2 regions of the Delftia sp. CH05 genome follow, and region 1 is predicted to be linked to the other one. Evidence: riboswitches for the same ligand, from Rfam matches in the RefSeq annotation. Region 1 holds a riboswitch; the other holds the start of a gene.

Region 1 (7,572 bases):
GCGCAGCAGTCGGCCAGCGTGAAGCTGTCGCCCGCCACAAAGGGGGAGAAACGCGCGAGTTTGGCGAAGGCCGCCACGTTCTTGTCGAGCTGGGCCAGCGTGCGCTCCCGGGTGGAGTCGCTGACCTGGCCGCCGAAGAAAGCCTGCGGGTAGAGGATGCGCGCCACCAGCTCCAGGTGCAGGTCCAGGTACACGCACAGCTCGCGCACCTTGGCGGCCTCGAAGGCGTCGGCCGGCAGCAGGGCCGGCGAGGGCGACAGCGTCTCCACGTACTCGACCATGGCGGCCGACTCGCACAGGCCCCGGCCGTCGTCGATGCGCAGGTAGGGCACCTTGCCCAGCGGAGAAAGCGCCATGTCGGTCTCTCCCAGCCAGGCCAGTTCCTCGTTGAAGGGCAGCTGCTTTTCCAGCAGGGCCAGCTTGACCTTGTTGTAGTAGTTGCTGGCCGCGAATCCGCACAGGGTGAGCATGGGTGTCTCCTAGGGTGTTGGTGAGGGCTGGGGGATGCGCCTGCGATGGTAGGGGCGGGCAGGGCCTGGCGGGGTCACGGACATGACGTCCTGGGGCAGACCCCTAGAATGGCGCCATGCCGCTTCGCCTGCCCTCCACCTTGGCTGCCTGCGCCCGCTGGGCGCTGGGCCTGTGGCTGTGCGTGGCGCTGGCTTCGGCGTTTGCGCCGCTGGCGCGCGCCTCGGGCTGGGAGCGCCTGTGCTCGGCCGCTGGCGAATCGGTCTGGGTGCCCTCGCCAGCCGGTCAGGACGATGCCCTTGCCGGCAGCCACGGCATCGACTGCCCGCTGTGCCTGCCCCCGCTGGCGCCGCCGCCCGCCCGGTGCAGTGCGGCCCCGGCACCGCTGGTGGCAGATGCGCAGCCACGGGCGCACCCGGCCTCCGTCCACAGCGTGGCCATGCCGGCCCTGCCCCAGGCCCGCGCACCGCCCCGGTGACTCCCGGATTCACTCCCGCTTCCTTCGCTTGGCCAACCCTTTTTGCAAGGCACGAAGACCGTGCCGCAATGCATTGAAATTTCTGGAGAAACCGTGATGACACTGCGTCAATGGACCACCTCTTTCCTGATCGCCGCCTCCCTGTCCATGGGCCTGGCCCATGCCCATGCCGATGCGGCCCATGTCAAGGCCGACGCCGCCTGGGCGCGTGCCAGCGTGCCGGGCCAGCAGGCCACGGGCGCCTTCATGCGCCTGACGGCCGAGGAGCCGCTGCGCCTGGTGGGCGTGGAGTCGCCCGCCGCCGGCGTGGCCGAGGTGCATGAAATGAAGATGGAAGGCGATGTGATGCGCATGCGCGCCATCGACGGCCTGGACCTGCCCAAGGGCGTGGCCGTGGACCTGAAGCCCGGCGGCTACCACGTCATGCTGCAGCAGCTCAAGAGCCCGCTGCTCAAGGACAGTCAGGTACCCATCACCCTGGTGTTCAAGGACGCCAAGGGCGAGACCTCGCGCCTGAGCCTGCAGGTCCCCGTGCGCGCCATGGCGCCCGGCGCAGGTGCGGCATCGGCTGCGCAGGGCGGCGCGCATGGCGGACACGGCGGACATGCCGGCCACTCCCACTGAGCTTTTTGTCATCCACCGGGTTTGTGCGCAGCGGGCCGTGCATGACTTGCGATGGACTTGGCGTGTGCCTGGGTTAAGCTGAGCGCATGGCCGGTGTGCTTCACCGGCATGTTCTTCCAACCCAGTCCTAGCGAGTGCTGCCATGAGTGATGCGTCCTCCTTCGGTTTCGGCAAGTTCATCCCCGGTTTCGACTTCCTGCAGGGCCTGGCCCAGAGTGCAGGATCGGCCACCGCCCGGCCCCTGGGGCGCCTGCCCGAATGGGTGGCGCCCACGGTGAGCATCGAAGAGGTGGACAAGCGCATCACCGAACTCAAGGCCGTGCAGTTCTGGCTCGACCAGAACGGCAAGGCGCTGGCCGCCACCATCCAGGCCCTGGAAGTGCAGCGCATGACGCTGTCCACCTTGCAGGGCATGAACGTCAGCATGGGCGAGCTGGCGCAGGCCTTCCAGTTCCCTGCAGCCGCAACCGCCGCGGCCACCGCCGCGGCCAAGGGCGCCGCCAGCGCGGGGCAGGGCGACCTTTCGGACTGGCCCATGTCCTCGGCCGCCAGCCGGGCGAGCAAGAAGGAAAAGCCGCAGCCCGAGCCCGCACAGGCCGCTGCCGCGCCGCCTGCAGCCCCCGAGGCGGCCAAGGCCGCCGACAGACCCGCAGCCGCGGAGACTGCGGCGCCCAAGGACGAGTCCGCCCAGGCCGCCGCCATGGGCCAGGCCATGCAGTGGTGGGGCGCGTTGACCCAGCAATTCCAGCAGATCGCCGCCAAGGCCATGGCCGAGCCCATGGCCCCGGAGGCCGTGGCGGCCGCCCAGCGCGCCACCGGCATGGCCGGTGACCTGGCCAAGGCCACCATGGACCGCATGGCGGCACAGGCCAGCGCCTTTGCTGCGCAGGCGGGCAAGGCGGCGGCGGTCTCCCCTGCCAAGGCGCCGTCCGCGAAGCCGGCGGCCAAGGCTGCGGCGCAGGCCGAAGCCCCCAGGACCGCTGCCAAGGCTCCCGCCAAAGCGGCTGCCAGGAAAACCGCTGCAAAGGCTGGAGCCAAGGCGCCGGCCGCCAGCAAGCCGGCAGCCAAGAGCCGGCCGGCGCGTTGACCGATCGGGCCGGACCCATGGATGCGCAAGGCCCCAGCCACCCGCAAGCCGGGTGCTGGCGGGGCTAGAAAGAAGGTTGGTATGTCGTTGTTTCCTGTAGGCCATGCCAGCCATTCCGACTGGCGCGCCGCGGCCGACGCGGTGCTGCAGCAGCTGCGCTTGCAGATGGCCGGGCCCGGCCACGCGCAGCGGCCCCGTCTGGGACTGGTGTACCTGTCCCATGCGCATGCCGCCCACGCACGGCCGCTGCTGCAGCATCTGGCCAGGGCCCTGCCCCATGTGGCGGACTGGGCCGGCTGCTCGGCCGGCGGCGTTCTGGCCATGTCGCATGAGTACCTGTCAGGAACCGCGCTCGCGGTGATGCTGCTGGATGTACCGGCCGCCCACTACCGCCTGTATTCGGGCCTGGCGCCCCTGCATGCGCCTGGCGGCGAGGCCGGCTTCACCGCCCATTCGGCCCTGGTCCATGCCGCAGGCGGCCAGCCCGAGCTGGCCGAGCTGCTGTACGAGCTGTCCGAGCGCACCGAGTCCGGCCTGCTGTTCGGCGGCGTGGGCGATGACGGGGAAGATGGCGTGGAGGGCGTGCAGATCGCCTGCCGTACCGAGGATCTGCATGCGCAGCATGCGGACGCGCGCGGCATTTTTCGTGGTGGCTTTTCAGGCGTGGCCTTCGGTGCCGGCGTGCCCTGCATCACGGGCATGGCCCAGGGCTGCGTGCCGCTGGGCGAGGGGCTGGAGATCACCGAGGCGCGCGGGGCCCTGGTCACCGGGCTCGATGGCGATCCGGCCCTGCAGCGCCTGCTGCAACTGCTGGGCGTGGAGCTGGAAGGCAGCGACTGGCAGCCCGCGCTGACCACGGTCCGCACCACGCTGGCGGCCATTGCGCCGCCGGGCCGGGGCCTGGCCCACGGCGTGCTGACCGAAGAGGCCCAGGTGCTGACCCTGGTCGGACTGGACCCGCTGCGCCAGGGCGTGGCCCTGTCATCGGCCGTGGAGGCCGGGCATTCGGTGATCTTCTGCCGCCGCCAGGCCCAGGTCGCGCGCCAGGAACTGCTGCAACTGGGCGCTGCGCTGCGCGATGCGGCGGAGCCCGAGGAGGCGGCGCCCGAAGGCGAGGCACAGCCCCGCATCCGTGGCGCCATCTACATCAGTTGCCGGGGCCGCGGCGGCGGCCTGTTCGGCGGCCCCGATGCCGAACTGCGCACCCTGCGCCACGCACTGGGCGATGTGCCATTGATCGGCTTCGTCGCCGAAGCCGAGATCATGGACGCCCGCCTGCACCGCTTCGCCGGGGTGTTGACGGTGTTCACTGCCTAGGCGTCGTACACGCCGTACACACGGTACACACCGTCTGCACCTCAGACCGCGCGCGGGCGCACCGTGCCTGCGCTGCGATCCGGGTCCATGGCTGCGGCTCCCAGAAAATCGAAATCCACCGCTGGCTGCCTGCCGCTGACCAGGTCGGCCAGCGCCATGCCGGAGCCGCAGGCATGGGTCCAGCCCAGCGTGCCGTGGCCGGTGTTCAGGAACAGGTTGGCGATGGGCGAGCGTCCGATCAGCGGCACATTGCTGGGCGTGGCGGGGCGCAGGCCGCTCCAGAACTGGGCGCGGCCGGTATCGCCGGCGCCGGGGAACAGCTGCTGCACGCGCCGCACGATGGCCTCGCAGCGCACGGGGTCCAGGTTGCGGTCGTAGCCGTTGAACTCGGCCGTGCCCGCAATGCGCAGGCGGTCGCCTTGCGCGCCCGTGTAGCGCGAGAACACCAGCTTGAACTCGTCGTCCGTGAGGCTGACCTGATAGGCCTTGGCGGGGTCCAGCACCGGCAGGGTCACGGAGTAGCCCTTGGCCGGATAGATGGGCAGGCGCAACCCCAGCGGCTGGGCCAGCAGCGGGCTGAACGAGCCCATGGCCAGCACATAGGCGTCGCCCTGGATGCGTTCGTAGCGGCCATCGGCATTGGTCACCTCCACATGGTCGATATGGCGGCTGGCGCCCGCGCCCGTGGTGCGCAGCGCCGTCACGTGGTGGCTCTGGCGGAACTGCACGCCCGTGGCGGCGGCGATGCGCGCCAGCTCGCGTGTGAAGAGGTTGGCGTCGCCTGATTCATCCTCGACCGTATAGGTGGCGCCCGCTATCTGCCCGCGCACATGGGCCAGGGCCGGCTCCAGGCGCACGGCTTCGTCGGCATCGATCAGGCGGCGGTCGCAGCCCAGGGCCTGCATCTGCTCGGTGGGCTTGAGCGCGCCCTCGAACTCGCGGGCGTTCGTGTAGAAGTGCAGGATGCCCTGCGTGCGCTGCTCGTACTGGATGCCGGTGTCCGACCGCAGCTGCTGCAGGGCCTCGCGGCTGTAGGTGCCCAGGCGAACGATCTGCCGGATGTTGTGGCGCGTGCGCGCGGGCGTGCAGTTGCGCAGGAAGGACAGGCCCCAGAGCCACTGGCGCATGTCGGCGCGCAGGCGGAAGAGCAGGGGGGCGTCCTGCCGGCCCAGCCAGCCCAGCAGCTTCAGCGGTGCGCCGGGGTTGGCCCAGGGCTCGGCATGGCTGACCGAGATCTGCCCGCCGTTGGCGAAACTGGTTTCGGCGCCGGGCGCTGCCTGGCGGTCGATGACGGTCACTTCATGACCGAGGGATTGCAGATAGTAGGCCGACGTGGTGCCGATCAGGCCGGCTCCGAGAACGATGACGCGCATGACGATGCCCTTTCAAAGGCATGTGCCGGGTCACGCGAAAGCTGGCCGCTATGGTCTGGATAGCAGGCAGCCGGCGTCCGTCGTGACGCAGCTGCCGCTCCCCCTGTCCTTGGTACCTGAGAGATTCACCGCCGTCCATGGGAACGGGGCTTGCTCCTTCGGTGCGCCGCACATTGCGTGCGGCGGCTCTCCAGACGGCATGTTGTGTTTGCAGTACGGAACCTGAGCGTGTATGGGAGTTTGCGCCTTCGGTGAGGCTCGGCACCGTGGCGCCCGCCTGCTCTCCTGCAGGGGCGATTCTATGTGGCTTGCGCAGCCAGCTCCAGTCGTATTGGGGATACCACCAGTTACCTGTATGTGGTGTGGCTGATTCAGGGTATTCCCTAGATCGCTCAAGTGCCTCCCTCGTAGCGCTGGTACGAGTCTCTGGTTTCATGTAAAAAAAACTATTGAAATAGAAAAAAACATGATTTAGTCTATCGATATGTGCAGTGGTTTGTCAGTGCATGTTCTGGTCGATTGGACCTGCATGGGTTAACCATGGGTTGTATATATGTCTGATAGGCGACTTACCGTTGCACAGGTGCGGGTCCATGGAAACTGGTCCGTCACTGAAAAAATACAAGCACGGTGAATATGGTTTGTCGAGGGAGGAATGTTTTGCGTCGCAAACCCGACTGAAGGTGTGTCCGCTCAACGGGCAGTGGAGCAGCGCGCAAGCGTTGATGGAAATCCGCCTTTTTTTGATTGACGCGCAGGATCTGCGCGAAACATTTTGCTTCCAACCTCATCGGCTGCAAGGTGAGTTGTGAGCTCGTGATTCAAATAGAACTATTCGAGGTACGGCGATGCAAATGCGCTGGGTACAACTGATGGCCATTGCCATTGGGAAAATCATTTTCCTGTCATATCTCCTTGAGAAAACGGGGAATATCATGCATGCTCTCAATCGCCTGCCTGGTTCGGCATTTTTTCGCAAGTGGCGTGCAGCGAAGTGCCTTTTCTCTTTGCTGCTGCTTTCATGCGCGGGTATCTCATCCACGGCACTGGCAGCGACCATCGTCTTCACGGTCACCGACAACAGCGATGCTCCCAATGCCAATGCAACGACACCAACCACCTGTGTCAGCACGCTGGGGGGCACCTTTGCTGGCGCATGTACGCTGCGAGCGGCCATTCAGGCAGCCAACTACACGCTGCAAACGCTGGATCCGAGTGCCGATGTTTCCATCGTCTTTGCGCCGACACTGACCACGTCGGTACGGACCATACAGAGCGGGACATCCAAGGATGCGGCGGGAAACCTCCATCCGTATGTCGACAATCAGACGGTTTACGTGCGCTGTGCCAATACATTCATCAGCGGAGCCCAGTCCGGCGCCGTGACGGGAGCCACCAATGCCTGTGGTCAAACCCAGATGATCAGCGGCGGCGATACGGGCACCACCACTGGTGCCGGTGGTGCCTGGTACTGGCTCAAAGGCACCGTGCCAGCCGGCACGGGCTCGTTGACCATCGATTTCGGGGGAGTCATACAAGTCCAGAACTGGGCGGACTCCCCCTGGGAAACTTTTTATCTTGGTGGGAAGAACATCACGCTCACCAATTCGCCCAATATGACCTGTGGCGAAGCGGTATTCGTCGTTGGCTCCCCGGCGAACAATGTCACCATTGACCGCGTCGGCTTGGTGAATGTGGCGCCAACCCCTGCGGGAGAGGGGACGCCGTTCAACTGCGAGCTGTACGCGGAGATTCATCAAGGCGCACAAAACGTATTCTTTACCAATAGCACGATCAATTCCGCGATATGGAATGGAAATTACGGCAATAACAAGGGCTCGGCTATTTCCGTTGCCGCAAGCAACGGTGCAGGCACAGTTTCCAACATTGTTGTCGATAATTTCACGGTAACGAATCTGCCCAACCCTATCGGGGGAATGCAGCTCGAGCAGTTCTTCCAGGTCATGTCGAACATGACCGTCAACGGATTGACGATCAAAGATTCGAATATCGCACTGAGCCCGACTGGTGGAAATGCGCCCAGGGCCGTGGTGTCGGTTGATGGAACGATCAGCCTGGCCAATGGAATTGGTCTTGCCGTGACGGGTAATACCTTCTCGCTGCCTATTGCCGCCTATACCGCTTCATCGCCAATGCATGTGTCGGCACCAACGGTGAATACGGCAGCCTCAGGCACGACGCAGGTAGTGACGGTGACCGATAAC
Region 2 (7,572 bases), on a different contig from region 1:
ACCGAAGGCCGCCGGAGGCACTGGCCAACGGATTCTGCAATGCGATGGCTGGCGCAAGCCCTGGCAGCCGCAGCGCTTCTGGCACTGCTCACCCGCTTGCTGCCCAACCCCCAGGCAGCCCAGGGCATCGCGGTCTTTCCCGGCAGGAGCATGGCGCCGGCCGCCATGCTGCTTTACGCGTACATGGGCTCGGCCCTGGCCATCACGCTGATGAGCCTGATCCTGTGGTGCTGGCTCAGGGAAAGGCTCTACATTCTTTGCGCCGCGCTCCTGGCAGCCGGTTTTGCCTACGCTGCTTTCCGTTACCGGCCCGAAGGCCTGTGGCTGCCCGGCGCCGACCAGCCCCAGCATGCGCTCTCCATCGCCTACTGCAGCTTCTGTGTGGTGGCGACGGTGTTTTTCAGCCAATTGTTCGAGTTCCGCCGCCATTGGATCTGGGCTGCGCACCTCTTCAGCGTGGTGGCCTGGCTGAATGCCATCGCACTGGGCATGGCACTGTTGGGTGGCTATGCGCAGATCTCGCGTGCCGTGGTGTTCACGGCCCTGGTGTCCACATCGTTCGGTGCGGTCTTCGTGCTGTACCTGCTGGTGGTTCGAAGGCAGTGGCAATACCTGCCGGGCGCGCTGGCGTTTGCCGTGCCATCCGCCCTGGGCATCCTGAACCTGCTGAGAACCCAGGGCCTGCTGCCCGATGTCGCTCTGCCATCGGCCCAGATGCTGTGGTTTGCCGGGCGTGTTTCCGAGGCCATCCTGCTGGGAATGGCGGTGACCAACCGCACGCGGGTGGCGGAGCGCGCCCTGCGCAGTGAGCGGATGCAGGCCCTGTCACGCGCCCAGGCGGCCGAGCGCGAGCTGGAGTCCAAGGTCCTGCAGCGCACCGCACAGCTGCAAACGGCCCAGCAGGCCCTGCAGACGGCCTTGCACAGCGAGCGGGAGATGCGGCTGGAGCAGCGCCAGTTCTTCAACATGATCAACCACGAGTTCCGCACCCCGCTCACCATCGTGGACGGCGCCGCGACCGAGCTGCAGACGTTCCCGACGACGGATGCGGACTCCCTCATCGAGCAGGCGTCCCAGATACGCAGGGCTTCGCGCCGGCTGATGACCCTGGTGGACACCTGCCTGATCAACGACCGGCTGGACGCGGGCGCGTTCCGGCTGCAACTGGAGCAGACGCCATTGGATGAACTCCTGGAGGAGTCTGCAGAGCTCGTCGGCTGGTCCCGGCGGCATCGCCTGAAACTGGATCTGGAACAAGGCCCGCAGCAATGGCAATGCGACCCTGTCCTGGTGCGCATCGCCATCTCCAACCTTGTCGGCAACGCCATCAAATATGCCAAGGCGGGCGACATCACCCTGGCCGCCCGCTGCGATGCGTCCGGTGACCTGCTGATTTCCGTCAGCGACCAGGGACCGGGCCTTGCGCCCGAAGCGGCAAGACAGGTTTTCGAGCCCTATGAACGCGCAAGCGCCACCCGGCACGTCAACGGGCATGGCCTGGGCCTGTCCGTGGTCAGGCGCATCGCCAGGCTGCACGCAGGCGACGCGTTCTTCCAGCCGGCTGCCGGAGGCGGGGCCTGCTTTGTCATCCGGCTGGGCCGGCTCCTGCCCGGCACGGCAGATGCCTGCCAGGAATGTCCGCCAGCGGCAAGGCCGGCCGCCGTGCCGCCGGGCATGCCCCCCTGACGCGGGCAAGGCCGGGCCTTCGCCGGTGAAGCAGTACGTGCTCGCGGCGCTCATGGGGCCGCCGCTGCACGGGCCGTCCCGCCCTGCACCACCAGCAGCACTCCACCCAGGATCAAGGCCACGCCGGCCAGGCGCGTCGCATTGACCGGCCGCGCGCCCAGGCCCATCAGGCCGAAGTGGTCCACCAGCACCGAGACCACGATCTGCCCCGCCACCACGCAAACCAGGAAGCCGCCTGCGCCCAGCTTGGGTGTCACGGCCGCCGCGCTGGCCACATAGATGGCCCCCAGCACACCGCCTATCCATAGCCACCATGGCCCCGCTGCCGCCTGGGCCATGGCCGGAGCGGGCGCGCGCAGCACCCACAGTGCAGGCACCACGACCATGACGCTCACGGCCAGCGAGACCAGCGTGCCCCACAGCGGGTGGCCCAGCAGACGGCCCACCAGGGCATTGCTGGCGGCCTGGAATGGCAGGATGGCCCCCGCCAGCAGCGCCAGGGCCACGGGAGCAAGGGCGGTGAATGTGCTTTTACCTGTCATGCGGCAAGACCTTTCTTCTTCTGTCAATCGATGCCTGCATGCTCTCGCATCCAGCACGTTGATGGAAATCGTTTGTGTGCACGGTCTATATTCATGGCATGGATGAACTGCGCCGTATCGACCTCAACCTGCTGCTGGCCCTGCACGCCCTGCTGGCCGAAAAACATGTGACGCGCGCGGCCCTGCGGCTGCACAAGAGCCAGCCGGCCATGAGCCATTCGCTGGCGCAGTTGCGCGAGCACCTGGGCGACCCGTTGCTGGTGCGGCGCGGTGGCCGCATGGCGCTGACGGCACGCGCGCAAGGCCTGGTGCAACCGCTGGCGGATGCGCTGGGCAGCCTCAACGGCTTGCTGGCACAGGCGGAGTTCGACCCGGCCCACGCACGCGGACGGCTGCGGCTGGCGCTGTCGGACTACGCATCACGCATCGTGCTGCCGCCGCTGATGCGGCATCTGCGCCAGCACGCACCCGGGCTGGACCTGGCCATCAGCCAGTCCACGCGCGAGGTGATGCTGGCCCAGCTGGCCGATGGCGAACTGGACCTGGCCCTGGGACCCTTCCCCGACGTACCCGACCTGCCCGAGGGCATCGAGGTGCAGGATCTGTTCCAGGAGCAGTTCGTGAGCGTGGCCGACCAGGCCGTGCTGCCGGCACGCGGCGGGCTGTCACTGCAAGACTGGCTGCAGCGCCCGCACGTCATGCTGGCCATGCGGCCCGACGCCAGCGAGGAGATCGAACGGGCGCTGGCCGCCCAAGGCCTGAGCCGCCGCGTGGTGCTGGCCCTGCCCCACTGGAGCGCGGCGCTGGAGGTGCTGGCAGGCACCGACCTCGTGCTGACCGTGGGCAGCCGCGCCATTGGCGACCTGCGCCGCCACAAAACGCTGCGCCGCTTCGCTCCGCCGCTGGAGCTGCCCCGGTTTGCCTACCAGCAGGCCTGGCATGTGCGCAAGCAGGGGGATGCCATGCATCGGTGGCTGCGCAACTCGATGGCGCAGTGCTGTACTGCGCAGAAGTAAACGCAGGCCGCAGCCTCAGGCTGCCACCACCACCCTCAGCAACTGCTTCTGTATCTTCCCGCTGGCCGTCTTGGGCAGGGCCTCGCGGAAGTGGTAGCGGCGCGGGCGCTTGTAGGCAGCCAGGCGGTCGCCGTGGACCAGGAAGGCGTCCAGCGCCTCGGCCGTGGGCGTGGCGCCAGGCTTGGCGACCACGTGGGCGGCGACGATCTGGCCCCAGCGCTCGTCGGCCTCGCCGATGACGGCGACCTCGAGCACATCGGCATGCTCGACCAGGGCGTCTTCCACTTCGCGGGGATAGACGTTCTCGGCACCCGAATTGATCATGTAGTCGATGCGGTCGCGGATCCAGAGATAGCCGTCGTCGTCGATGTGGCCCAGGTCGCCCGTGTGGTACCAGCCGTGCGCCAGGGCGCGGGTGTTGGCGTCGGGGCGGTTGAGGTAGCCGGCCATCATGCAGGGGCCGCGCACGAGGATTTCGCCCACCTCGCCGGGCAGGCAGGCCTCGGCCGGGTCGGTGGGGGCGTTGTCTTCGCGCAAGCGGGCCACGATGAGGTCATGGCCCATGGAGGGCAGCCCGGCCGAGCCCGCGTGCGAGAGTTGCTCGCGCGGCAGCAGGACGGACATGCAGGGGCCCATCTCGGTGGTGCCGTAGACCTGGACCAGGTCGCTGCCGACCTTGCGCGTCCATTCGCGGATCAGGTGCGGCGCCATGGAGGCGCCGCCGTACTCCACCAGCCTCAGCGCGGGCGCCTGCTCAGGCGAGGCGATGGGTTCGGCCAGCAGCATGGTGATCATGGTGGGCGCCGCGAAGAAGAAGCTCACGCGCTCTTCGCGGATCAGGCGCCAGGCCTCGGCCACGTCGAAGCGGCGCAGCAGCACCTGGGTGGCGCCGGCCTGCAGGCGCGGCAGAAAGCTGGTGTGCAGCTCGGCCGTGTGGTTGAGCGGCGCCATGGCCAGGCCCACGTCGTCGCGCGTGAACTGCATGGTCTGGTGCATGAGGGCGTTGTGCGCCAGCTTGCTGCGGTGCGTATGCAGCACGCCCTTGGGCCGGCCCGTGGTGCCGCTGGTGTACATGAGGATGCAGGGGTCGCTCTCGCGCACATGGGCCTGGGGCGGCGCGCTGCTGCGGCCCCTGGCCAGGGCGGACAGGCGCTGCGTGGCCCAGACCGGCAGCGGGTCGGCCGGGGCATCGTCGGCAAAGATCCAGTGCTCGATGCCCGTGCCAGTGCCGCCGCCTTCGGCCTTGAGCAGGGCCTGGGCGCGTGCGGCCACCTCGCCGCCCTCGTGCTCGAAGACCAGGGCACGCGCTGCGCCGTCCTTGAGGATGAAGGCCAGCTCCTGCGCCGCCAGGCGGTAGTTGATGGGGTTGAAGATGGCGCCCAGGCGCGCGGCCGCCAGCATGGTGAAGACAAAGGCCGGCGTGTTGTAGAGAAAGGCCGCGACCACGTCGCCATGGCCTATGCCCAGCTCGGCCAGGCCGTGGGCGTGGCGGTTGACTTCGGCATCGAGCTGGGCGTAGGTCCAGGCGCGGCGCTCGCCGCCCTCCCATGCGACCAGGGCTTCCTTGTTCGGCAGGTAACGTGCCGGCCAGGCCAATGTGTCTCCCAGCGTCTGCTGCATGTGCGCTTTTTCCTTCTCGCTCACGAGATTTCATATATCGATGCACCTCAATGTAGGAGATTTTTTAGACAGTTATGCAATTTGCAAATGCATCCATGCAGGCAAGCGCATGGAGTTGCAGTCGGCCCGCGGAAATCCCGAAGCCGCGCGGACGCTGGCCGCAGCTAGAATGCGCCGGTCAGGAGAGAGTGCCCGCCCGGCCGCAACGGTCGCAGGCAGCGGCACCGCCGAAGGCGCAGGGTTTCCCGAACGCTCAGGCAAAAGGACTGGCACCGCCTGCCGCCACGGCCGCAGGCGTTCCTAGCTGGAGAGAGATGCAGGGCACGGCGGTGTGCCCCATCCACCGAAGGAGCAAGCCCCACGCATGGAAGGTGCGGGTGAATCTCTCAGGTAAAGCGGACAGCAGGGCAGCACATCCCGGAGGACCGGGATGGCGTTATGCCTTGTTCCTTGCCTGAAAGAGAGCCCTCCTTGTCCGCTGCCTCCACCACCGATCTGCTCAGGACCCCGCTGTTCGACCTGCACCAGGAACTGGGCGCGCGCATGGTGCCGTTTGCCGGCTACTCCATGCCCGTGCAATACCCGCAGGGGCTGATGGCCGAGCATCTGCACACGCGCGAGGCGGCAGGCCTGTTCGATGTCTCGCACATGGGCCAGATCAGCCTGCGCGGCCCGGATGCCGGCGCGGCGCTGGAATCGCTGCTGCCCATGGACGTGCTGGGCCTGGGCGAACACCGCCAGCGTTACGGCCTGCTGCTCAATGAGGCGGGCGGCATTCTGGACGACCTGATGTTCGTGCGCCGCGAGGACGACCTGTTCCTGATCGTCAACGGCGCCTGCAAGCACGAAGACCTGGCGCACATCCAGGCCCGCATCGGCCAGCGCTGTGAAATCGAGCCCCAGTTCGACCGGGGCCTGCTGGCGCTGCAGGGCCCGCAGGCCGCAGCCGCCATGGAGCGCCTGCTGCCCGACACGGCCGGCCTGGTGTTCATGACAGGCGGCCACTTCGACTGGGAGGGGGCCGAGCTGTACATCACGCGCAGCGGCTATACCGGCGAGGACGGCTTCGAGATCTCCTTGCCCGCCAGCCACGCCGAGGCCTTTGCCCGTGCCCTGCTGGCCCAGCCCGAAGTCAGGCCCGTGGGCCTGGGCGCGCGCAATTCGCTGCGCCTGGAAGCCGGCCTGTGCCTGTACGGCAACGATCTGGACACGACCACCACCCCGGCCGAGGCCGCCCTGAACTGGGCCGTGCAGAAGGTCCGCCGCGCAGGTGGCGAGCGCGAAGGCGGCTTTCCCGGCGCGGCCACCGTGCTGGCCCAGCTGCAGTCGCCCGAGCTGCTCACGCGCAAGCGCGTGGGCCTGGTGGCCCTGGAGCGCGTGCCCGTGCGCGAAGGCACGGAGCTGCTGGATGCCGGCGGCCGCAAGGTCGGCCAGGTCACCAGCGGCCTGCTGTCGCCCACGCTGAACCAGCCCGTGGCCCTGGCGTACGTGGAGCCGGGCAGCGCCGCCGTCGGCACCACGCTGCAGGCCATGGTGCGCGGCAAGGCCGTGCCCATGCAGGTGCAGGCCACGCCCTTCGTGGCGCCCCGCTATCACCGCGGTTGAGGACAGCCTGCGCGCTTGCCGTGGATCGAGTTCGGCGGATTCGTTTTTCCTGCCATCGCATGCCGCTACAGTGCGCACTGACCTTTCTCAAACCGCCTTTCACAGGTTTTTTCAGTTTCTATCGGAGCAAGCCATGAGCATCCAGTATTCCAAGGACCACGAGTGGATCAACGCCGCCAACCCTGACGCGGCCATCGTCGGCATCACCCTCCACGCGCAGGACGCGCTGGGCGACGTGGTGTTCGTCGACCTGCCCGCCGTGGGCACCAGCTTCAACCAGGGCGATGTGGCCGGCGTGGTCGAGTCCGTCAAGGCCGCCGCCGATGTCTACATGCCCGTCAGCGGCGAGATCGTCGAAGTCAACGAGGCCCTGCGCGACGACCCCTCCCTGGCCAACAGCGACCCGCTGGGCGAAGGCTGGTTCTTCAAGGTCAAGCTCAGCGACGCAGGCCAGCTGGCCGCGCTGCTCGACGAAGCCGCCTACACGGCCTTTGCCCAGAGCAACTGACGCCACTTTCCGGCCAGGACGGGCGCCAGGGCCCGCCCTGGCGCTTTTCAGCTTTTGAGACAGGTCCCTCCATGCTGATGTCCTCCACCCAGCCCCTTGCCGCCCTCGAGAACGCCACCGAATTCGTGGCCCGCCATATCGGCATCGCGCCCGAAGACGAGGCCCACATGCTCAGCGCCATCGGCGCGGCATCGCGCGATGCGCTGATCGACGCCATCGTCCCGCCCTCCATCCGGCGCCACCAGCCCATGGCGCTGCCGCCAGCGGCCACCGAGGCCCAGGCGCTGGCCGAACTCAAGGCGCTGGCAGGCCGCAACCAGCTGCTCAAAAGCTTCATCGGCCAGGGCTACTACGGCACGCACACGCCCGGAGTCATCCTGCGCAACATTCTCGAGAACCCCGCCTGGTACACGGCCTACACGCCCTACCAGGCCGAGATCTCGCAAGGCCGCATGGAGGCCCTGGTCAACTTCCAGACCATGGTCTGCGACCTGACGGCCATGCCGATTGCCAACGCCTCCATGCTGGACGAGGCCACGGCGGCCGCCGAGGCCATGACGCTGGCCAAGCGCTCCGTCAAAAGCAAGAGCAACCG

Evidence for each region. A riboswitch is a leader RNA that binds a small molecule or an ion and turns the genes downstream of it on or off. The one in region 1 is predicted to bind glycine.
Region 2: another riboswitch for glycine. It lies ahead of gcvT (glycine cleavage system aminomethyltransferase GcvT); the one in region 1 lies ahead of GRX31_RS25995 (D-amino acid dehydrogenase).

The regions. Positions count from the first base shown of each region.
Region 1 covers NZ_WUMG01000051.1:4,524-12,095, reverse strand. The annotation lists gene GRX31_RS26020 (glutathione S-transferase family protein) at 1-470, opposite strand, end outside; gene GRX31_RS26015 (hypothetical protein) at 587-946, shown strand; gene GRX31_RS26010 (copper chaperone PCu(A)C) at 1,043-1,570, shown strand; gene GRX31_RS26005 (PhaM family polyhydroxyalkanoate granule multifunctional regulatory protein) at 1,713-2,657, shown strand; gene GRX31_RS26000 (FIST signal transduction protein) at 2,739-3,974, shown strand; gene GRX31_RS25995 (D-amino acid dehydrogenase) at 4,016-5,347, opposite strand; glycine riboswitch at 5,441-5,551, opposite strand; gene GRX31_RS25990 (hypothetical protein) at 5,941-6,159, shown strand; partial or broken gene GRX31_RS25985 (beta strand repeat-containing protein) at 6,202-7,572, shown strand, end outside.
Region 2 covers NZ_WUMG01000008.1:147,722-155,293, forward strand. The annotation lists gene GRX31_RS09660 (sensor histidine kinase) at 40-1,686, shown strand; gene GRX31_RS09665 (DMT family transporter) at 1,737-2,228, opposite strand; gene GRX31_RS09670 (LysR family transcriptional regulator) at 2,327-3,244, shown strand; gene GRX31_RS09675 (fatty acid--CoA ligase) at 3,260-4,864, opposite strand; glycine riboswitch at 5,034-5,143, shown strand; glycine riboswitch at 5,159-5,277, shown strand; gene gcvT (glycine cleavage system aminomethyltransferase GcvT) at 5,303-6,469, shown strand; gene gcvH (glycine cleavage system protein GcvH) at 6,603-6,977, shown strand; gene gcvP (aminomethyl-transferring glycine dehydrogenase) at 7,049-7,572, shown strand, end outside.